One region of the Nicoliella sp. ESL1149 genome, then DNA from elsewhere that is predicted to be linked to it. Evidence: predicted binding sites of a transcription regulator. Region 1 holds the regulator's gene; the other holds the start of a gene.
What was found. Region 1 encodes HrcA, which represses chaperone genes, less so after heat shock. Its sites were predicted from a motif close to TTAGCACTCNNNNNNNNNGAGTGCTAA; they were not measured.
Positions count from the first base shown of each region.

Region 2: groES (co-chaperone GroES) is a predicted target of HrcA. The motif match lies at 5,184-5,210, and genes of this name have one in related genera.

Region 1 covers NZ_JBYLUE010000002.1:215,743-227,350, reverse strand. The annotation lists gene AC3B6G_RS01125 (PolC-type DNA polymerase III) at 1-375, shown strand, start outside; gene rimP (ribosome maturation factor RimP) at 485-958, shown strand; gene nusA (transcription termination factor NusA) at 975-2,072, shown strand; gene rnpM (RNase P modulator RnpM) at 2,096-2,395, shown strand; gene AC3B6G_RS01105 (L7Ae/L30e/S12e/Gadd45 family ribosomal protein) at 2,385-2,693, shown strand; gene infB (translation initiation factor IF-2) at 2,711-5,104, shown strand; gene rbfA (30S ribosome-binding factor RbfA) at 5,122-5,478, shown strand; gene truB (tRNA pseudouridine(55) synthase TruB) at 5,546-6,451, shown strand; gene ribF (riboflavin biosynthesis protein RibF) at 6,461-7,399, shown strand; gene hrcA (heat-inducible transcriptional repressor HrcA) at 7,488-8,531, shown strand; gene grpE (nucleotide exchange factor GrpE) at 8,546-9,112, shown strand; gene dnaK (molecular chaperone DnaK) at 9,141-11,003, shown strand; gene dnaJ (molecular chaperone DnaJ) at 11,116-11,608, shown strand, end outside.
Region 2 covers NZ_JBYLUE010000002.1:1,005,161-1,016,768, reverse strand. The annotation lists gene AC3B6G_RS04920 (YigZ family protein) at 1-99, shown strand, start outside; gene AC3B6G_RS04915 (glycosyltransferase family 4 protein) at 131-1,225, opposite strand; gene AC3B6G_RS04910 (APC family permease) at 1,244-3,079, opposite strand; gene groL (chaperonin GroEL) at 3,210-4,832, opposite strand; gene groES (co-chaperone GroES) at 4,874-5,158, opposite strand; gene AC3B6G_RS04895 (glycoside hydrolase family 32 protein) at 5,286-8,231, opposite strand; gene AC3B6G_RS04890 (redox-sensing transcriptional repressor Rex) at 8,422-9,057, opposite strand; gene AC3B6G_RS04885 (ABC transporter ATP-binding protein) at 9,218-11,179, shown strand; gene tsaD (tRNA (adenosine(37)-N6)-threonylcarbamoyltransferase complex transferase subunit TsaD) at 11,210-11,608, opposite strand, start outside.

The sequences.
Region 1 (11,608 bases):
GCTGCAATGGATACGCTTAAACAATCGGATAGTTCTTCAGCTAAAGATAAGAATCTTTTAACCGTGTTAGAATTATCAAATGAAATGATTCAACGAGGTTTTAAGTTTAAAATGGTCGATTTAGATAAATCTGATGCTGAAGAATGGTTGATTGATGGTGATACTTTAATTGCTCCTTTTAATTCGGTCCCCGGATTAGGCTTAAATGTTGCTAAACAGATCGTAGCTGCTAGAGCCGATAAACCATTCTTATCGAAAGAGGATTTATCTAATCGTGGTAAAGTTTCAAAAACAATTATTGAATTTATGACTGATAATGGAGTTTTGTCTGGTTTACCAGATGAGAACCAACTTAGTCTGTTCGATAGTCTATAATTTGTTTTAACTCCTTAATTATGCTATAGTTAAGGTACGTTAAATAACTCGAGTAGGGAGTGAGCAGAGATGCTCACTCTTTTTATTGGTAAAGGAGGATGGACTTTCTTTGAGCAAGGTTTTAGATACTGTAGGTGAATTGTTAGACCCTATTTTATTAGAACATCATTTTGATTTATATGATTTAGAGTTTGTTTCCGAAGGCGGTAGTTGGTATTTACGAGTATATATTGACAAACCTTCTGGAATCACTGTTGATGATTGTGCATTAATTAGTGATGAATTGGGTGAAAAGTTAGATGCTGCTGACCCAGATCCAATTCCGCAAGCGTATTATTTAGAGGTATCATCTCCAGGAGCTGAACGGCCTTTAAAGAAGGACCAAGATTTTAAATCAGCAGTTGATAAATATGTTCACGTTTCTTTATATGCCCCAATGAAGGGAAACAAAATTTATGAGGGAACATTATTGAATTATGACGGCAATGAATTAACAATTGAATATAATGATATGAGTGTCATGAGAAAAATTGTCGTTCCGAAAAAAGCAATTGCTAAGGCTCGATTAGCAATTAAGTTTTAATTGAAGGAGAATCACCATGAGTAAAGAATTAGTTGGCGCTTTGAATGCCATTGAAAAAGATAAAGGAATCAAAAAAGAAGATTTAATCGATGCTCTTGAAGCAGCTTTAGTATCTGCTTATAAAAGAAATTATGGTCAAGCTCAAAATGTTGAGGTTAACTTTGATGCTAAAAAGGGTGATATTCATGTCTATTCTGTTAAGAAAATTGTGGATGACGTTACAAATCCACAACAAGAATATGATATTAAAGATGCTATGAATATCAGTCATGGATATGAAGTTGGCGATGATATCAAAATTGAAGTTACACCCAAGAACTTTGGTCGAATTGCTGCTCAAACTGCAAAGCAAGTCATTATGCAACGGGTTCGAGAAGCTGAACGGCAAATGATTTTTGATGAATACAGCAAATATCAAGATGAATTAATTACTGGAATTGTGGAACGTGAAGACAGTAAATTCGTTTACATTAATTTGGGGAAAGTTGAAGCTGTTATGCCTCGTGGCAATAGAATGGATAGTGAAGAATACAATCCGCAAGATAAAATTCAAGTTTATGTAACGAAAGTCGAAAATGCTTCCAAAGGGCCTCAAGTATTTGTTAGTCGAACCGCTCCTGGATTATTGAAACGATTATTTGAACAAGAAGTTCCAGAAATTTATGATGGAACTGTTGAAATTGTTTCGATTGCCAGAGAAGCTGGCGATAGAGCTAAGATTGCTGTTCGCTCAAATAATCCAGATGTTGATCCTGTTGGGACGACAGTTGGTCCTAAGGGACAACGGGTTCAAAGAATTGTTAACGAGCTGGATGGTGAGAACATGGATATTGTTCAATGGACAGATGATAAGGCTAAATACATTGCAAATGCATTGAATCCAGCTGAAGTGGAAGATGTCATTTTTGATCCAAATAATGATCAAGCATGCACTGTCATCGTGCCAGATTATCAATTGTCATTAGCAATTGGTAAACGTGGTCAAAATGCTCGTTTAGCTGCTAAATTAACTAATTTTAAGATTGATATTAAGCCAGAATCAGAAGCTGATCAAGTAAATTATTCAGCTGCCAAAGATAATGATGATTCTGACAACGATGATAATGAGGATTAATTAATAGTTAGGAGGCTTTATTCATGAAGACAAGAAAAGTCCCAATGCGTAAAGACATTGTAACTGGAAAAATGGCCCCCAAAAAAGAATTAATTCGGGTCGTAAAAGATAAAGAAAATAATGTATCAATTGATAAAACTGGTAAAAAATCTGGTCGAGGTGCTTACATTATGATGGATGTTGAAATTGCTAAACAAGCAAAACAACAACATACTTTTGAAAAAGCATTTGGAATTAAATTAGATGATCAATTTTATGATGAATTGATTAATTATACTGATCATGAACAAGCCAGAAAACAATTATTTAATAATGAAAAATAACAAACAAATTTTAAGCTTATTAGGGCTTGCAAAACGAGCTGGTAAGATAATTAGCGGTGAAAATAATCTTTTAAATGGGATTAAGAACAATCAAATTACATTTTTAGTAATTGCTAAAGATACAGGTAGCGCTAGTTATAAGAAATTTACCGACAAGGCTAATTCCTATCAAATTCCAATTTGTAAAAGATTTACTAAGGACCAAATTAGTGAGTCTATTGGTTTAAGTCGAACGATGATAGGGATTACAGATGCTGGATTCTCAAAAAAGTTCGTTGAGTTGACCCAAGATAGCTAGAAAAGGATAGTGATTACATGGGTAAGAAAAGAATTTACGAATTAGCGAGAGAACTAAACGTTACTAGTAAAAGTTTAATTAGTCGAGCCAATGAATTAGGCTTAAAAGTTAAACATAATCACATGTCAACTGTAGATGCAGGAGAAGAAAGCAAAATAAAAGCTTCATTTAATAAGGGGAAAACATCAGTTAAAAAAAGTTCTGCTAAACCTCAATCAACAAATTCTAATCATCAGAAACATAGTAACGGAACACATGCTAATCAAAATCATCAATCAAACAATAATGGTAAACAACAAATGAATAAAAGTAATGGGAAACCACGCTCAAATGATAACAACAATCATAAAAAAGTAACTTCAAATAATCATAATAGCCATTCAAATGGCAATAACCATCAAAATCATAATACTACTCAAAATAATAATAATCGTAGTAATAACAACAATAATAATAATAATTCGAACAATCGGAATAACAATACAAGCGGCCGCAATAGTCGTCCTAATAATTTTGGAAATAATCGTTTCAGTCGTCGAAATAACAAAAAGAAGGGTCGCCGAAATAACAACAGCACCTTCTATACGAAGAATCAAAGAATTAGACAAATGCATAAGCATAAGGATGCTCCAAAACGGAAGAATCGTCCATTGCCTAATACGCTAGTTTATACCGATGGAATGAATGCCCAAGAAATTGGAAAAGCATTGCATCGCGAACCAGCTGAAATTGTTAAAAAGTTATTCTTACTAGGCATTATGGTAAATCAAAATCAATCACTTGATAAAGATACGATCGAATTATTAGCTGCCGATTATGGAATTGATGCAAAAGAAAAACAAGTTGTTAATGTTTCAGATATCGATAAGTTCTTTGAAGAAGCTGAAAACAACAAAGCACATGAAGTGACAAGAGCTCCAGTTGTTACTATTATGGGACACGTTGACCATGGTAAAACGACGTTACTTGATTATCTTCGTCATTCCAATATTACTGCTGGTGAAGCAGGTGGAATCACTCAGGCAATTGGTGCCTACCAAGTTAAACATGATGGTAAGAGTATTACGTTCTTAGATACTCCAGGACATGCTGCATTTACTGCAATGCGGGCTCGTGGTGCTGATATTACCGATATCACGGTCTTAGTTGTTGCAGCTGATGATGGTGTTAAACCTCAAACCGTTGAAGCAATTAATCATGCGAAAGCTGCTAAGACCCCGATTATTGTTGCTGTTAACAAAATTGATAAGCCAGACGCTAATCCAGAACATACAATCGAAGAATTGAACCGTTACGGTTTAATTCCTGAAGATTGGGGTGGAGATACGATTTTTGTTAAGATTTCTGCTAAGAAAGGAACAAATGTTGAAGAATTATTAGACATGATTCTTCTTCAAGCAGAAGTAATGGAATTAAAGGCCAACCCTGATCAACGTGCTGCAGGTTCTGTTATTGAAGCACGTTTGGACAAAGGATTAGGACCTGTTGCTGCATTACTAGTTCAACAAGGAACACTTCATGTTGGAGATCCAATTGTTGTTGGTGATACTTTTGGTCGAGTAAGAACAATGACCAATGAAAATCATAAACCTGTTGATAATGCTAAACCTTCTGAACCTGTTGAAATTACTGGGTTAAGTGATGTTCCTGAAGCAGGAGATCGGTTCGTAGTCTTCAAAGATGAAAAAACTGCTCGAGCTGCTGGTGAAGAAAGAGCTGAGGAAGCCCAAGTTCAAGATCGTCGGAAAACTAATCGTGTTACATTGGATAACTTGTTCGATTCTTTAAAGGATCAAGAAAACAAGCAAGTTGATATCATTATCAAGGCTGATGTTCAAGGATCTGTTGAAGCTCTTTCATCAAGTCTAGAAAAAATTGATGTTGAAGGGGTTAACGTTAACATTATTCATACTGGAGTTGGAGCAATTAACGAAAGTGATGTTGCTTTAGCTGAAGCAAGTAATGCGATTATCATTGGTTTCAATGTTCGTCCAACACCACAAGCTAAATCACAAGCTGAAAGTGATAAAGTTGATATTCGTTTACACCAGGTTATTTATGATGCAATTGATGAAGTAGAATCTGCTATGAAAGGGATGCTTGCACCTAAGTACAAAGAAGAAGTTACTGGTGAAATTGAAGTTCGTCAAATTTACAAAGCTTCTAAAGTTGGAACGATTGCTGGTGGAATGGTCACTACTGGTGTTGTTAACCGTGATAGTAAAGTTCGCTTGATCCGTGATGGAGTTGTTGTTTACAATGGTGAATTAGGTAGTTTGAAGCGTTTCAAGGACGATGCTAAAGAAGTTAAGCAAGGATTTGAATGTGGTTTAACTATCGAAGACTACAATGACATTAAGCAAGGCGACGTCATTGAAGCTTATGTTATGAAAGAAGTTCCTAGAGATTAAAAAAGGAGCGTTTAATTATGGCTCAATATCGAGTTGGAAGATTACAACAAGAAATTCAAAGAGAAGTTAACGATGTCTTATTAAAGCGCATTCGTGATCCTCGCGTCCAAGGAGTAACCATTACAGGTGTTGAAGTAACTGGTGATTTACAACAAGCCACGATTTACTACAGCATTTTATCCGATCAGGAAAAGGATGAAAAACGGACTCAATCTGGATTAGATCATGCAACTGGTTTAATTCGAAGTGAGTTAGGTTCACGTTTAAGACATATTTACAAGGTTCCAACGATTCAGTTTAAATTAGATCCATCAATTCAATATGGAAGTAAGATTGATAGTTTGATCAATAAGTTGGAACGTGAAGATCGTTAAAATATTATTAATATTTAAAAATGGAGACGAAAGCAATTTCGTCTTTTTTTTATAATGAGGTGAAATTATGGATGGAATTATTCCGTTAAATAAAGATCGTGGAATGACAAGTTTTGATTGTGTAAGTAAAATCAGAAAAATTGTTCACATGAAAAAAGTGGGGCACAGTGGGACATTAGACCCGAACGTAGACGGTGTCTTACCAATATGTTTAGGTAGTGGGACGAAGGTGGTTGACTTTTTAATGATGTCTGGAAAAAAGTACCGAGGAGAAATTACATTCGGTTTTTCCACAACTACTGAAGACCTGGATGGCGAGGTTGTGGATAAACAAGAAATTAAAGAACCATTCCTTGATTCAGAGATTCAGGATAAAATGCATCAACTCGAATCACCCAAGTTAAAACAAATTCCGCCCATGTATTCAGCAGTTAAAGTTAATGGAAGAAGGCTTTATGAATATGCAAGAGCTGGTGAAAAAGTGGAACGTCCCGTCCGCTATGTTAAAGTTAATGAATTTAAAATGACTTCTAAAAGTGAATATAATTCTAAACAGAAAACACAAAAATTCTTATTTGAAGTGAGTTGTGGAAAAGGCACATACGTTAGAACTTTAGCAATAATGTTAGGTCAGTTATTAGAAGTTCCAGCGACGATGACTAGTTTAACTAGAATTGAAAGTGGTCATTTTACGTTAGATCAAACTTGTACTTTAGAGCAGCTAAAAGAGGCTGCTAAAAATAATGATTTAAATAAGTTTATATATCCGATTGACCATGCCCTTGTTGATTATCCTGTTCATAATTTATCAGAAAAAGAATGGAAAATAGTTCAAAACGGTGGTTTCTTAAATTTGAATAAAGTCGCTCAACAACCCAGTCAAGTTGTGTTAAAGTATGATAGACAAGCAAAGGCGTTATATCAAATCAAGAATGAACAATACCGACCATTAAAAATGTTTAGTAATAAGTGAGGAATTATGATGAAAATTGTTAAATTAAGACATCCAATTAATAATTATCAACCGTCAGTAAAATCAGTGATGGCAATGGGATTTTTTGATGGTGTTCATTTAGGACACCAAAATGTTATTAAATCTGCAGCTAAGATCTCAAAAGAAAAGCAGCTCCCATTATCTGTTTTAACTTATGATCATCATCCTCAATTAGTATATAAACAATTAAATATCCAAGACCGTCGATATTTAACTTTGAATGAAAAAAAGATGGAACTATTTGAAGAATTAGGTGTTGATATCGTTTATCAAGTTAGTTATACAGGAATGTTTCAAGAACAAACACCTCAAGAATTTGTTGATAACTATTTAATTCAATTAAAAGCTGACACGGTAGTAGCAGGATTTGACCATACTTATGGATCAGGTAAACTAGCAACGATGGTTCGTTTGAATGAATATACACATGGTCAGATTGATGTAGTTACTGTTCCGGAAATTAAAATCAACAATCAAAAAATTAGTTCAACTTTAATTCGTAAGTTATTAGATGAAGGTAAAGTAGAAAATGTAAATGAATTACTTACTCGATCTTTTGAAATCAAAGGGACGATTGTTCATGGATTAGCACGCGGGAGAGAACTTGGTTTTCCAACTGCTAACGTTGAAACAAGTGCATATCAATGGTTACCAAAAGAAGGGGTATACATCGTTTCGATGCAAATCGGAGAAAATTGGTATCCTGGGATGGCTCAAATCGGTCGCAACATAACGTTTGGAAATAATAATCCAGTAACGATTGAAATCAACTTATTAGATTTTAATCAAAATATTTATGGTGAAGTTGTAAATGTTAAGTGGTTGAAATGGTTACGTGGAGAAGTAAAATATACTGGTGTTAAGCCATTGATCAAACAACTTAAAATAGATGAAAATGAGACTAGAAAATATTTTAATTTAAAATGAGTCTTTTCTTTGACTTTTAAATGGGAATTTTGGTATATTATATATGTGCCTTAGCACTTGACCATTATGAGTGCTAAAAAAGGGGTGATTGATTATGTTGACCGATCGTCAAGCGATTATTTTAAAAGCGATTATTCAAGGTTATACGACCTCTGGTCAGCCAGTCGGCTCTAAAGTGTTGACTAGTCAACTACCAATTCATGTTAGTTCTGCGACTATCAGGAATGAGATGGCATATTTAGAAAAACAAGGTTTGATTACAAAAACTCATTTATCTTCTGGTCGGGTACCTTCAATCAAGGGATATCGATACTATGTGGATCATCTTAAACATGATTTAACGGTAACTCCACAGGATTTATCGTTGATTCATAAATCATTTGATGTTCATTTTGATCATATTGATGAAATTGTTAAAGAGTCTGCAAATATTCTTTCTCAGTTGACTGATTATACAACAATTACTTTTAAGCCGGAACAAATTGGTGAACGTAAGTTATCTGGTTTTAGATTAGTTCCACTTGGTAATCATCGCGTAATTGCAATTATTATTACTGATGATGGAGATGTGGAAAACCAAACATTTCAAGTTGATAAAACTGTTACGGGTGAGCAATTAGAAGCCGTTACAAAATTGATCAATGATAAATTGGTTGGAAAATCGATTTCAGATGTAATGAAGATTTTGAAGTCAGAAATCACATCCGAAATTCAGAAATACTTACATACTCCTGCTGGTTTTATTAAAACGTTTGATGAAGTATTAGCTCAATCTTTTAATGATAATTTATATGTCAGTGGTGAGTACAATTTATTGGACTTTGTTAAACATGATGATGTGAGTTATCTTAAGCCTTTATATTCATTCCTTAAAGATAGCAATGATGTTAGGGATTTTATTGGTAATTCAGATCAACCAATATCCGTTAAAATTGGTAGTGAGTCTAATAATAAGCTACTGAAGAATTATAGTTTAATTACTGGTTCTTATGATGTTGGTGCACATGGTCGTGGCGTAATCGCTGTATTAGGTCCAACACGAATGCCGTATTCTAGAATTATTGGTTTGGTTGGGGCATTTCGTAAGGAGTTGGCTGATAAGCTACTCGGTTATTACGATGAAAATAAATAAAAGGAGGAATTGACTTGGCAGATAAGAAAAAGCATTCTGAACAAAAAGATGTTCATACTAAATCTGATGAAGCTAAGGAAACCTCAAAGAAGCAAGTTAAATCTGATAAATCTAGTGATAAAGCTTTAAAGCAAGAAATTGCTGATTTGAAAGCTAAACTAGACAAAATGGAAGACAGTTACTTGCGAGCTGAAGCTGAAGTTAAGAATGTTCAACGACATGCACAACAAGATCAAGCGAACTTGTTGAAGTATGATGGACAAAAGTTAGCAACTAGTATTATTCCAGTTGTTGATAACTTAAAACGGGCTTTAGCAGTTGAAGTTAACGATGAGGCTGGTAAAAAACTTAAGTCTGGAGTTGAGATGGTTACAAAACATCTTGATAAAGCTTTGGTGGAAAACAAAGTTGAAGAAATGAAACCAAAGGGACAAAAGTTTGATCCAACATTATACCAGGCTGTTCAAACTGTACCATCAGATGATGAACATCCTGCTGATACAGTTGTTGAAGTCTTACAGAACGGTTATACATTGTCAGGACGTGTTTTACGTCCAGCAATGGTAATCGTTGCTCAATAAATAAATTTAAGAAACGAGGGATTTTATAATGGCAAGTAATAAAATTATTGGTATTGATTTAGGTACTACGAACTCCGCCGTTGGAGTTCTTGAAGGTAACGAACCAAAGATTATTCCTAATCCAGAAGGTTCAAGAACTACACCATCAGTTGTTGCATTTAAAGACGGTGAAGTCCAAGTTGGTGAAGTTGCAAAACGTCAAATGATCACTAACCCAAACACGGTTGTTTCAATCAAGAGTCACATGGGTGATAACAATTATCGTGTTGATGTTGATGGTAAGAAATACACTCCTCAACAAATTTCAGCAATGATTTTACAATACATCAAGAAGTATGCTGAAGCTTACATTGGTGATACTGTTGATAAAGCAGTTATTACTGTTCCTGCTTACTTTAATGATGCCCAACGTCAAGCAACTAAAGATGCTGGTAAAATTGCTGGATTAGACGTTAAGAGAATTATTAATGAACCTACTGCAGCTGCATTAGCTTATGGTTTAAATAAAAAAGATAAGGATCAAAAGATTCTTGTTTATGACCTTGGTGGTGGTACTTTTGATGTTTCTATCCTTGAATTAGGTGATGGAGTATTCCAAGTACTTTCTACTAATGGTGATACCCATTTAGGTGGGGATGACTTCGATAAGAGAATCATGGACTGGTTAGTAGATGGTTTCAAGAAGGAAAATGGTATTGACTTATCTAAGGATAAGATGGCTTTACAACGTCTAAAGGATGCTGCTGAAAAAGCTAAGAAGGATTTATCAGGTGTTACTGAAACTGAAATCAGCCTTCCATTTATTGCATCTGGAGACCAAGGCCCACTTCACTTGAACATGAAGTTAACTCGGACTAAGTTCAATGAATTAACATCTGACTTAGTTGATAAGACTAAGGCACCTGTTGATAACGCATTAAAGGATGCTGGTTTATCTGCATCTGATATTGATACTGTTATCTTAAATGGTGGTTCTACTCGGATTCCTGCAGTTCAAGAAGCTGTTAAGAACTGGACTGGTAAAGAACCAAACCATTCAATCAATCCTGATGAAGCTGTTGCTTTAGGTGCTGCTGTTCAAGGTGGTGTCTTGACTGGTGATGTTAAGGATGTTGTTTTACTTGATGTTACTCCATTATCCCTTGGTATTGAAACAATGGGTGGTGTCTTCACTAAGTTAATTGATCGTAATACAACCATTCCTACTTCTAAGAGTCAAACGTTCTCAACTGCTGCTGATAATCAACCAGCTGTTGATATCCATGTTCTACAAGGTGAACGTCCAATGGCTGCTGATAATAAGACCCTTGGTCAATTCCAATTAACGGATATTCCACCTGCACCTCGTGGTGTTCCTCAAATCGAAGTTACTTTCGATATTGATAAGAACGGTATCGTTAACGTATCCGCTAAGGATAAGGGTACTGGTAAGGAACAAAAGATTACTATTAAGGATTCCAATGGTCTTTCTGACGATGAAATCAATAAGATGATGAATGAAGCTAAGGAAAATGCCGATGCTGATAACAAGCGTAAAGAAGAAGTTGACTTGAAGAATGAAGTTGACCAAGCTATTTTCCAAACTGATAAGACTTTGAAAGAAGTTGAAGGTAAAGTTTCAGATGATGAAATCAAGGCTGCTAAAGATGCAGAAGATGCATTAAAGGAAGCTAAGAAGTCTGGTAATCTTGATGATATGAAGGCTAAGAAGGATGATCTTAACAAGAAAGTTCAAGAATTAGCAGTTAAATTATATCAACAACAACAAGGTCAACCAGGTCAAGGCGCACAAGGACAAGCTAATGGTGATGCTTCCGATAAGAAGGATGACGACAACACTGTTAATGGTGATTTCCACGACGTTAATGACGATAAGAAAAACGACAAATAATTAAATAGTGATTATTTGGCACAGTATAAAAAGTCAAGGTCTGCTGTTGTTAGACTTTGGCTTTTTATGTTAATTTAGTATGTTATAATCATTTTTATTAGGGGGTTAATTTATGGCTCAAGAAGATTATTATAAAGTCCTAGGTGTCGATCGAAACGCCAGTGATAGTGATATTAAGCATGCTTATCGTCGTTTAGCAGCCAAGTATCATCCTGATGTTAATAAAGCACCTGGTGCAGAAGAAAAATTCAAGCAAATTACTGAAGCGTATGAAGTATTAGGTAATAAACAAAAACGTTCTAACTATGATCAATATGGTTCTGCTGATGGCCCACAAGGTTTTGGTGGCGGCGCTGGTGGTTATGGCGGCGGTGCCGGTGGCTTTGGTGGCTTCGGTGGTGGTGCTGGTGGTTTTGATGACATCTTCAGTTCTTTCTTCGGTGGCGGAGCTGGTGGTGGTCGTCGAACCAATCCAAATCAACCTCGTCCTGGAAGAGATTTACAATACCAAATGGATTTAACATTTGCTGAAGCGGTATATGGTAAAACGACTACAATTAAGTACAGTCGTGATAGTGAATGTCTAACTTGTCATGGAACTGGGG
Region 2 (11,608 bases), 790 kb from region 1:
ATCAATCTCTTGAACGATCGGCTTAAGATTAGTGACAATGGTCAACAATACGTGGAAGTTGATTATCAACCACATCCTGAAAATAATGAAAATAAATAAAGAGTGTTGAATTTTTATTCAACACTCTTTTTTAATGATTACTTTTACTAGTATTATTTTTTACAATCTTTCCAATCCAATTCAACAACGGTCGTCGATTTGTCCCAACTAATCCAATCGACTCAACAAATAATTCTAAGCCGAATAAAGTGGCAATCGTTAATAAAATTGCCCCCCAAAAGTTAGATACTGGATATAGCAACGAAATAAAGGAAAAGATAATTGCAATTCCGTAAATAACCAATACGGATTGACGATGTGTTAATCCAATTTCCATTAAACGGTGATGCAAATGATGTTTATCAGCATGCGAAATTGGTTGCCGATTTAATAACCTTCTTAAAATTGCGTATACCGTATCAGTAATTGGCACCCCTAAAATAATCACTGGAATGATAACAGTAATGAACGTCGCATTTTTTAACCCGTTCAAGGAAAAGACAGATATCATAAATCCAATAAACAACGAACCGGTATCCCCTAAATAAATCCGGGCTGGAAAAAAGTTGTATGGCAAAAAGCCAAGACAAGCTGCTACCAATGAAAAAATCATAATCGACACGTAAGTATTTCCAACGTTCAAAAAGAAAATTCCGGTAATTCCCATTGTTGTTAACGCAATAATAGCAACTCCAGTTGCTAGACCATCAAGCCCATCAATCAAATTAACCGCATTTGTAATCGATATAATCCAAATAATAGTGATTGGTAAACTAAACCATCCTAAACCAAAATTACCAATAAATGGAAACGAAACCGTTGTCATTTGAATTTGGCCTAAAAAGAAAACCGCAACTGCTGCTAAAACAATTCCAGCCATTTTCTGCCGGGGTTTTAAAACATAAACATCATCAATCATTCCAGTAGCAACAATAATAACTTCACCAGCAAAAATCCCCCATAAGGAACGCGTTGGTATTTGATTATGCATCAAAAACATTGTTGCAAAAGTATACGCCACAAAAATACCCAAGCCCCCAATCGTTGGCATCGGGATTTTATTCATCCGACGTTTATTGGGATCATCTTCAGCCCCAATTTTAAAAGCTAAGCGTCTAACAAATGGTGTTAGAATTGCTGAAAGGATCATTGTTGCAAATAAACAAACAATAATTTTTAATCTCAAAGTAACATTTTCCTTCCATTATTTTTTTAAATGATAATTAAATGTTGAAACAACTATATTTTGACGTGTATTTAATGCTCTTCTTAACCGTAAAGCACTTTGATTATGCAGAATCTGTTGCCACGAATGACGAGGTACAAATTGAGGAACAAGAACTGTCGTTGTACTATCATGACGTTCAGCTCTTTCTGCAATTACATCACAGAATCTAATTGTTGGTTGAATAATTGAACGATAAGAAGAATGAATATCAACAAATCTAACATCTGGGAACATCTCTTTAAATTGCTTAGCAATCAAGGCTTCTTTTTCTTTATTATCATCAAAAGAAACATGCATCGCAATTACATAATCACCAATCGAATTAGCGTATTCGATTGCCTCCTCAGTAACCTTAGTCACATTACTAATCAAAACAATTACATTTGCTCCCTTGTTGATTGAAACATTTAAATCTGATTGTTTACCAACCAATAATTGATTATCTAAGTCCTCATAATGATCTTTAATTGCATCAAACGTCTTAACCAAAACTGGTAACATAATTAAGTACGGTAAAATACTAAAGAAATGAAAAATTAACAATGATAGAACTAATATAAGTGAAATCATCGCTCCTACAATATTAATAATTACTTTAATGACCCACCAGCTACCACGATTATGATACCAATGAATTACCATTCCGGATTGTGCTAACGTGAATGGGATAAATACCCCAATTGCATACAATGGAACTAGCCAATTCAAATTTCCTTTAAAGATAACAATTAAAATGATTGCTCCAATTGATAATGAAATGATTCCATTTGAATAAACCAATCGATCCCCACGACTACGATAAGCATGAGGAAGAATCCCTCTTTTAGCCATATTATAAGCTAAAATTGGAAAAGCTGAAAATCCAGTGTTGGCAGCTACAAACATCATTAACAATGTCACTGTTTGGAAAAGATAATAAAATAATCCTTGGCCAAATAATAATCCCACAATCTGGGATAGGACGGTTCTTTGTTGATTTGGGATGATCCCCATTCGATAACTTAAAAATGTCACCCCAGCAAAAAAGATTCCTAAAATGATCGCCATTATTATCAATACTTGACGAGCTAACTTAACTCTTGGTTTTTTAAAATTAGGAATCGAATTACTAGTTGCTTCAATTCCAGTTAAGGAAGCTGAACCCGAAGAAAAAGCTCTTAAAAACATGACTAAAGACATCCCTTTAACTGCACCATGGATAGAAGCAGGATGATAATTTGCAAATTGTCCTGTCAATAATTGATACATTCCCCCAGCCAACATAACGATAACTAGTAAGATGAATAAATATACAGGAATGATTAAGACACTTGATGAGGCACGCATTCCTCTTAAATTCATTACCATTGTTATAATCACAATCAAACTTGCTAGTAACACCTGATGTTTAGATAATATTGGAAACGCTGATGTTATTGCTAATGTTCCCGACACTGTAGATACTGCAACCGTTAACATGTAATCGATTAATAGTGATCCACCAGCAATTAACCCCGTTTTATAGCCCCAATTATCACTAGCAACTAAATATGCTCCACCTCCAGATGGATACACCTTAATAATCTGAAGATAGGTTATGGTTAGAACAAATAATAAAAACAACACAATTGCAGCAATCCATAGTTGATACACCAATGCAGCTGCTGATAATGTTAAAAGAATCGTTGTAATTTGCTCAGTTCCATAGGCGATCGATGATAATGCGTCCGAGGATAGAAACGCTAGTCCTTGAAAGAAGTTCAAAGACTGTTTATGCTCATCGGTCGTCTTAAGTGGCTTCCCGATTATTAATCGTTTAAGATAATGCCACATGTTGGACCCTCGCTTTCATTATGTATTTTATTAATTCATTTTACTACAAATATTAAAAAAAAGCATAAAAATAAAGAGATTGTAAGCAGGGCAACTTACAATCTCTTCATATTTTTAATTAATTCAGCTTTTACATCATTCCGCCCATGCCTGGTTGTGGAGGCATAGGAGTATTGTTATCATCACTTGGTTTATCAGCAACAACAGCTTCAGTGGTTAACAATAATGCTGAAACAGAAGCGGCATTTTGCAAAGCAGAGCGACTAACTTTTGTTGGGTCAATTACACCTGCTTTAACCATATCTTCATATTTATCAACGGCAGCATTATAACCAATTCCACTCTTTTGTTTCTTTAAGTGGTCAACGATAACAGAGCCATCTACACCAGCATTCTTGGCAATTTGACGAACTGGAGCTTCAAGAGCACGAAGAACAATTTTAACACCAGTTGCTTCATCACCCTTAGCTTTAATATCATCAATATTCTTTAAAATGTTAATGTAAGCAGTTCCACCACCAGGAACATAACCTTCTTCAACGGCTGCACGAGTGGCGTTCAAAGCATCTTCAATTCTATATTTCTTTTCTTTAAGTTCGGTTTCAGTTGCAGCTCCAACCCGAATAACAGCAACTCCACCAGCTAACTTAGCAAGACGTTCCTTTAATTTATCACGATCAAAATCAGAAGTGGTCTTTGTAATTTGAGTCTTGATTTCAGAAACTCTTTCTGCAATCTTAGCCTTATCACCAGAACCTTGAACGATGGTAGTCTTGTCTTTCGTAACATTAACCTTGTTCGCTTGACCTAGTTGATCAATTTTAACATCCTTTAAACTCAAGCCTAATTCATCAGTTACAACAGTAGCACCAGTTAAGGTTGCGATGTCTTGTAATTGAGCTTTACGACGGTCACCAAAACCAGGAGCCTTGACAGCCACAACGTTAAATGTTCCTCGCATCTTATTCAATACTAATGTTGGAAGAGCTTCTCCACCAATGTCATCAGCAATAATCAATAATGCACGACCTTGTTCAACTACGGATTGAAGAACAGGTAAGATTTCTTGAATATTATTGATCTTCTTATCAGTTACTAAGATATATGGATTATCTAAGTTAGCTTCCATCTTATCATTATCAGTAACCATATATTGTGACATGTAGCCACGATCAAATTGCATTCCTTCAACAACGTCTAAGGTCGTATCAACACCACGAGAATCTTCAATGGTGATAACTCCATCGTTACCAACCTTATCCATTGCATCGGCAATCAACTTACCTACTTCTTCATTAGCAGCAGAAATTGCTCCAATCTTAGCAATATCTTCTTTTCCATTTACCTTATGTGACATTTTATGAAGAGCATCAACAGCAACCTTTGTTGCTTTTTCAATTCCACGACGAACACCAACTGGATTAGCACCAGCAGTTACATTCTTCATCCCTTCATTAATAATTGCACGAGTTAAAACAGTGGCAGTAGTAGTACCATCACCAGCAATGTCATTAGTCTTAGAAGCAACTTCTGCAACTAATTCAGCACCCATGTTTTCAAAATGATCAGGTAAATGAATCGATTTTGCAATTGTAACCCCATCATTAGTAATGTTAGGACCTGTTGATTCTTCAAGAACGACATTACGTCCCTTTGGTCCTAAAGTTGTTTTTACAGTATCAGCTAATTTATCAACACCACGTAGCATTGCAGCACGGGCGTCTTCAGCAAATTTAATTTCTTTTTCAGCCATATTATTCACCTCATTAAAAAATATTTAATGTTTTAATTTAATTATTCAACGATTGCTACGATATCCTTATCATGTAAAACAAGATACTTTTTGCCATCGTAATCAACGGAAGTTCCAGAATATTTATCAAATAAAACCTTATCACCCTTTGAAACAGCTGGTTCAATTTTATTCCCATTATCTAAAACACGGCCATCACCAACGGCTACAACAGTTCCTGTTTGTGGCTTTTCCTTTGCATTGCTAGCAAGGACAATTCCGCCAACAGTTTCTTCTTGTTCTTTTTCAACTTCAATTAAGACGCGATCGCCTAATGGTTTTAACATTTTAACAATCCCTCCAAATTATTATTTAGCACTCGTTATATTCTAGTGCTAATTTCTATTTTCATAGTATTATTTTTAAGATTTGAATGCAAGTAAAAAGACTCTGAAAAATTCAGAGTCTTTCTAACTAAATAGATAATAATCTATTCGAATTTACTTGTTGCTCTTGATACACATTTTCAACGTACTTTCGATTTAAAGGAATTAAATTATTATTGGCCGTAATTCCATAACAGATTGATCCAGATCGAATCAATCTCTTAATTTTCAAGTATTGATCAGCCCTAACTAAAATATAACTCTTATTATTTAGAATCTTCCTATTTTTCAAATGAACTAAAACTGGTTTTAAAGTTTTAATAATAAAGAAATGGCTATTCTTGATTGGATTTAATTTATTATAATAAACCGCATGCCGAGACGTTTGATGAAACCATTGAGTAACTAATGAGTTAGTTTTATGCTGTTTAGCAACTTGATGTCCATTTTCATTAACATCATCCATAACATTATCTGATGAACTATTCGTTTCTAAATTATCCAAATCTTCTGCTGAATTTTGTTGATCAGAATTTAGAGAATTAGTTTCTTCATTATCTAATTCTGATTCTTTATTTGAAGAATCAGAATAATTTTCATCATCTTGTAAACCATCACTTGTGGTTGCGTTCAATGAATCGCTTGATGAGTTTGTACTTGATAAATCGGCAGCTGAACTTTCGACATCAATAACTGCATTACTATTTGATTTGTTTGTCGGCTTTGAATAATTAGAAGCACTATTCACCACCGGTCTTACTGAACTCAACATTTTTACTGAATGACCATTTTCATTATTAGAAACATCATTAGTTGCAACGTCGGAACTTAATTCAGTATCAGATAATGAACTAATGGCATCCGGATCAACTAAAGTACTTGTCCCATGACTAAAAACTGTATTCATTTTATTATCAGTCCAAACATGCAACGTTTGTTTACCGTTATTGTCCCCATCATTAGCAATTCTCAAGAATGTTGCAGTTTGATGATAGTCAGGAAAATAAACTTCAATACTTTGCCGGTCAGTGAAAACTTGGACATTAAGATGTTGCTTGTTCAATTGACTTCCTAAATCAAACTGACCTGAATACGACTTTTTACTATACTCTTCCTTATCATAGCTGCCAGTTGTTCTATTTACTGTATATGAACCCTTCGCTAAATCTAAATCAAGGTTCATTTGACTATCTCCGTAGTTAAAAACTAGGTGGGCAACATTTGATGTAGCATCACTGTTCAAACTATTAAATGTAAAATCATATTGGGCATTTGGTTGAGTCGTTACCGTTTGATCAAATTTTTGGTTATTAGTCGTACTGATAACTTGATTACTTTCTTGAGGAGTATACATTTTAACAGTTTGAGGAACATATTGACCTTGGTCATTTTTAATCAATTCCATCTTTCGAACATAACTAGCCGTTCCCATTCTCATGGTATTAGTATCGTTTTGACCAGGCAAACTTTGTGGAGAATATCCCCAATTATTGACCCAACCCATCATATAAACTGAGTTTAAATTATCTTGACCAAAATTAGCACCATAAAAGTCAGTTCCTTGGTCTAGTCGAACGGGATGGGCCCCATCTGCAATCTTAAAGAAACCATTTGACTCCATTTGGCCATTGATTGCAAAAGTCCCAGTTGTTTGACCAGTTAAATACTGATTGCCCCCAAAGAACATTTCCCATTGAGTCGTCCCATCACTAGCCCTCATTTGTTTAATGACAGGACATTCAATCATCCCTAAATCTTGACCACCATTTTCAGATTTATTATCTATCCATGTACTTCCTTGATAAGTCCAATCAATTCCATTAGTACTACTGTAGGTACCAACAGATTGTCCCTCAGCAGTATGCATAATTAATTGATTGTTATATACCATCACACTTGGATCTCTAAAGTTACCATTTCCATTATTAGTTGCAGCTTGAGCCATGATTGGTTGCTCTTGAAGGGGAACAAAAGTATTCCCATTATCTACACTATAAGCAGCATATATTTTTTGTTGATTATCTTGATAGCTAGCAAAATAAGCAACAACTGCTGATTTAGGGATTCCAGATACAAGCCCATCTGTATTTTGAATTACCGACCCAGTCGCAACTGATCCCCATGGTACAGTTTGACCATTCTTAGTTTGACCCTGAGGAGCAATTGCTAAGTTATCATCCTGATTCCAATGAATAAAATCAGTCGTAGTCGCTTGCTTCCATCCAGAATTACCATTTTGGGTAGATGCTTCTGGATTATCTAAATAATAGACATGCCAAGTTCCATTACTATCCTTGAACATTGTTTGAATATCATTCATAAAACCTGCTGACTCAGTTAAATGAGTGTTCTGCTTATATGTAGAATCTGTATCAGGACTATCGGTAGCATTAGAATCATTCTGATTATATTGACCATTAATCAATACGCTGTAATCATTTAAATAATTATTATTTGAAGCAATACTTGATTCTGTTATTGATGCACTGGTAGCATTAGACGATGCACTAGATAAACTACTATTATCGTCATTAGATGATGAACTACTTGTTGGAGTATTTTCCAAATTAGCACTACCTTGCGATACATAACTACCGCTAGGAACCGCACTACTTGTTTGAACGGTGTTAACACTATCATTATTAGGGTTAGATGAATCCGAATTAACTTCAGAACTAACTACAACACTTGTACTAGTTTCATTGGCAGTACTTGATGATTCAGTATTGGACTTACTAACCACACTATTATCGATTTGATCTACACTTTGACTAGATTGGTTAGATGAACTTACAACTTCACTAGAAGCAGGTTCACTAGTTTGGGAACTACTTGTGGATGATATTGATGATACCGAATTATTCGCGCTTTGATCTGGATTATCATCAGCATGAACTTTGATCGTATTTGTAAATGCCATTCCAGATACCATTGCCATTAGTGTTGCTGCTCCTACAATAATCCATTGATTTTTGGATCCGTTAAATTTATTTTTTTCATTAACTTGCTGAACATTATATTTATTCAATCGCATAAGTTTAACTTCTCCCCCCTATCTCCTAATCTTCATTTCAATTATTACATTAATTATATCCCATATCACTCATAATAGTTTAATAATTATAATATAATTTTATTTTTTCTTTATAATACGATAATCTGTTCTAAAACATTAGTCTATAAAAAAGAGTTCCTCAAAATAGGAACTCTAATAAAAAGTATAATTAAATTTTAGAATAATTTTCGACAAAATAAATCAGTGTTTGTAATTCATTCGTCAAATCCACATTTTGTACCCGTACATCACTAGGAACGGATAATCGAACCTGGGTAAAATTAAGAATTCCCTTTGCTCCACCAGCAATTGCGTCATCACATACCTTCTGGGCTACACGTGAAGGCACGGTTAAAATCACAATCTTGATTTGTTGGTCAGCTAACTGTTTTTTTAAGTCATTAGGAGAATATACCGGCACATTATCTTGAACGGTATGAATCATTTTTGGTTTCGTATCGAATGCTGCAGCAATTCGAATGTTACTATTACGATGAAAATTAAAATTTAGTAGTGCTCGCCCAAAATTACCAATTCCGACTAACGCAACGTTTGTCAAATGGTCTTGGTTTAAAATCTTTTTAAAGAAAGTTAACAGGCTCTCAACATCATACCCATAACCACGTTTACCCAAGGCACCAAAATAAGAAAAATCACGTCTAATTGTTGCCGAGTCAATTTGAATTGCATCAGCAAATTTTTCTGATGAAATTCGCTCAACAGAAGCATCGTGAAGTAAGCTAAGATAACGATAATAAATTGGTAATCTCTTAGCTGTTGCCCGTGGAATTTTTGTATCAGCCATTGTATCACTTCCTTTTAATTGTTTAAAAGCTGTATTGCTATTCTACCATAAATTTAAACTTTGTGAAATAATTATTAAGTAACCCCGTTAAATCAGTTTTATCTGTTTGTGAAATATGCTAAAATATGGCTAAATAATAACGATTAGAGGATAATATAGGATGATAATTCTTCAAGTAAATAATGTTACAAAAAGATTTGAAGGCGTCGACATTTTTAGTCACGTCAACATGACATTAGATGCACATAGTCGAACTGCTCTAGTAGGTCGAAATGGTGCCGGAAAAACAACTCTCGTTAAAATGATAACCGGACAATCAGAAGTAGATGAGGGAACCATCACTACCCCTAAGGGAATAAGAATTGGTTATCTTGCCCAAAACACTGGTCTGCACTCACAAAAAACAATTTGGGAAGAAATGGAATCTGTGTTTGCAGCCTTGAAAGCAAAAGAATGTCGCATGCATGAATTAGAAACCCAAATGAGTGATCCGAAACTCAATAATGATTCTGAACGTTTGAAACAAATTACACAAACTTATGATCAAGTTCAAGCTGACTTCACCGCTAACAATGGGTATGGATATCAAAATGAAATTCGAGGAGTCTTAGCAGGGTTTGGCTTCAAACCTGATTCTTATAATAAAAATATTAATGAATTATCAGGAGGTCAACAGACCCAATTAGCGCTAGCCAAATTACTTTTGGAAAAACGTGATCTTTTAATTCTTGATGAACCAACCAACCATTTAGATGTTGAAACAATCACTTGGTTAGAAAACTATATTAAGGGCTATTCTGGAGCGCTATTAATTATTTCTCATGACCGTTACTTTATGGATAAGATTGTGGATAATGTTTATGATTTAGCAAATGGAACTTTAACCCACTATCAAGGTGACTACACTAAATTCGTTCAAGAAAAGAAAAAGCAATATCAAATTCAACTTCAAGAATATGAAAAGCAACAAACTAAAATTCAAAAAGAAGAAGATTTTATTAAAAAGAATATCGTAAGAGCATCAACAACAAAACGTGCCCAAGCACGCCGTAAACAACTTGATAAAATGCAACGAATCGATAAGCCACGGAATAATGATAAAGTAGCTCGGGTTAATTTTAAACCAGATAAGCAAAGTGGAAACGTTGTTTTAACTGTAAAGGACTTAGCAATTGGATATCAAAATACAATCCTATCTTCTCCAATCAATATTAATTTAAATCGTAAACAACGATTAGCTGTTATTGGCCCTAATGGGGTTGGTAAATCAACACTTCTAAAAACAATTTTAGGTAAAATCCCCCCTATTCACGGGCAAATTGATTTTGGAACTGGAGTTGAAGTTGGCTATTATGATCAAAAACAAGCTACGCTCCATCCTAATAAAAAGGTCTTAAACGAACTATGGGACGATTATCCTACAACTAACGAGGGCCATATTAGAACTGTTTTAGGAAGTTTCCTTTTTTCAGGTGAAGAAGTTGATAAAATTGTTGCTAATCTCTCTGGAGGCGAAAAAGCCCGCTTAATGTTAGCTAAGTTATCAATGCGCCATGATAACTTCTTAATGTTAGATGAACCAACCAATCATTTAGACATCGAAAGTCGAGAAATTTTAGAAACTGCTTTAAAACAATTCGAAGGAACAATCTTATTCGTTTCTCATGATCGTTATTTCATTAATCAAATTGCTTCCGATGTTTTAGAAATTGATCATAATGGATCACACTTATATCTTGGTAATTATGATTATTATCTTGCAAAAAAAGAAGAAGAAAAAGCTATTAAAGATCATCAAGCAGCTCAAGAAGCACCTCAAGAACCCAAAAAGGACCACAAGGTAACTACAGAAGGTGCCAAGGGATATGTAATCAATAAGCAAGTCCAAAAAAAGAAACGACAACTAGAACGTGAAATGAAGAAACTAGAAACTGAAATGAATCAGTTAACTGAACAAAAAAGTGAAATTGAAAAAGAAATGACCCACCCAAATACACTTAAAGATATTTCCAAACTAAATCAATTGCAGCAACAGTTGGAATCGATCAATCAAAAAAATGATGACGTGTCTAATCATTGGACAGAACTAGGTTTAGAATTAGAAGATATTAATAAAAATTAAAAAGGCTGCTGAGTTTTCAGCAACCTTTTTCTATTGTTCAGTTCCAGGTAACCAGTCAAATTCTAGTCCAGGTTCAACCTGTAAGTCTAACTTCGCATCATGATGTTCCTTATAAAAGATGTATCCTGCAGCTCCAATCATTGCAGCATTATCACCACAATATTTCTGAGGAGCTTTCAATAATTCAGTTTGAGGAAAGCTCTTCATCAAATCATCTAATCTTGATCGTAAGCCATGATTTGCAGCAACTCCACCAGCTAAAATTAATTGTTTAACAGGAAAATTTTGCAAAGCCCGTTTTGTTTTATCAATTAAAACATCATCCACCGCTGCTTGAAAACTAGCTGCTAAATCTTCGCGGCTTAATTTTTCACCAATTTGATCTGCATGATGAACGGTATTAATTACTGCACTTTTAAGCCCACTAAA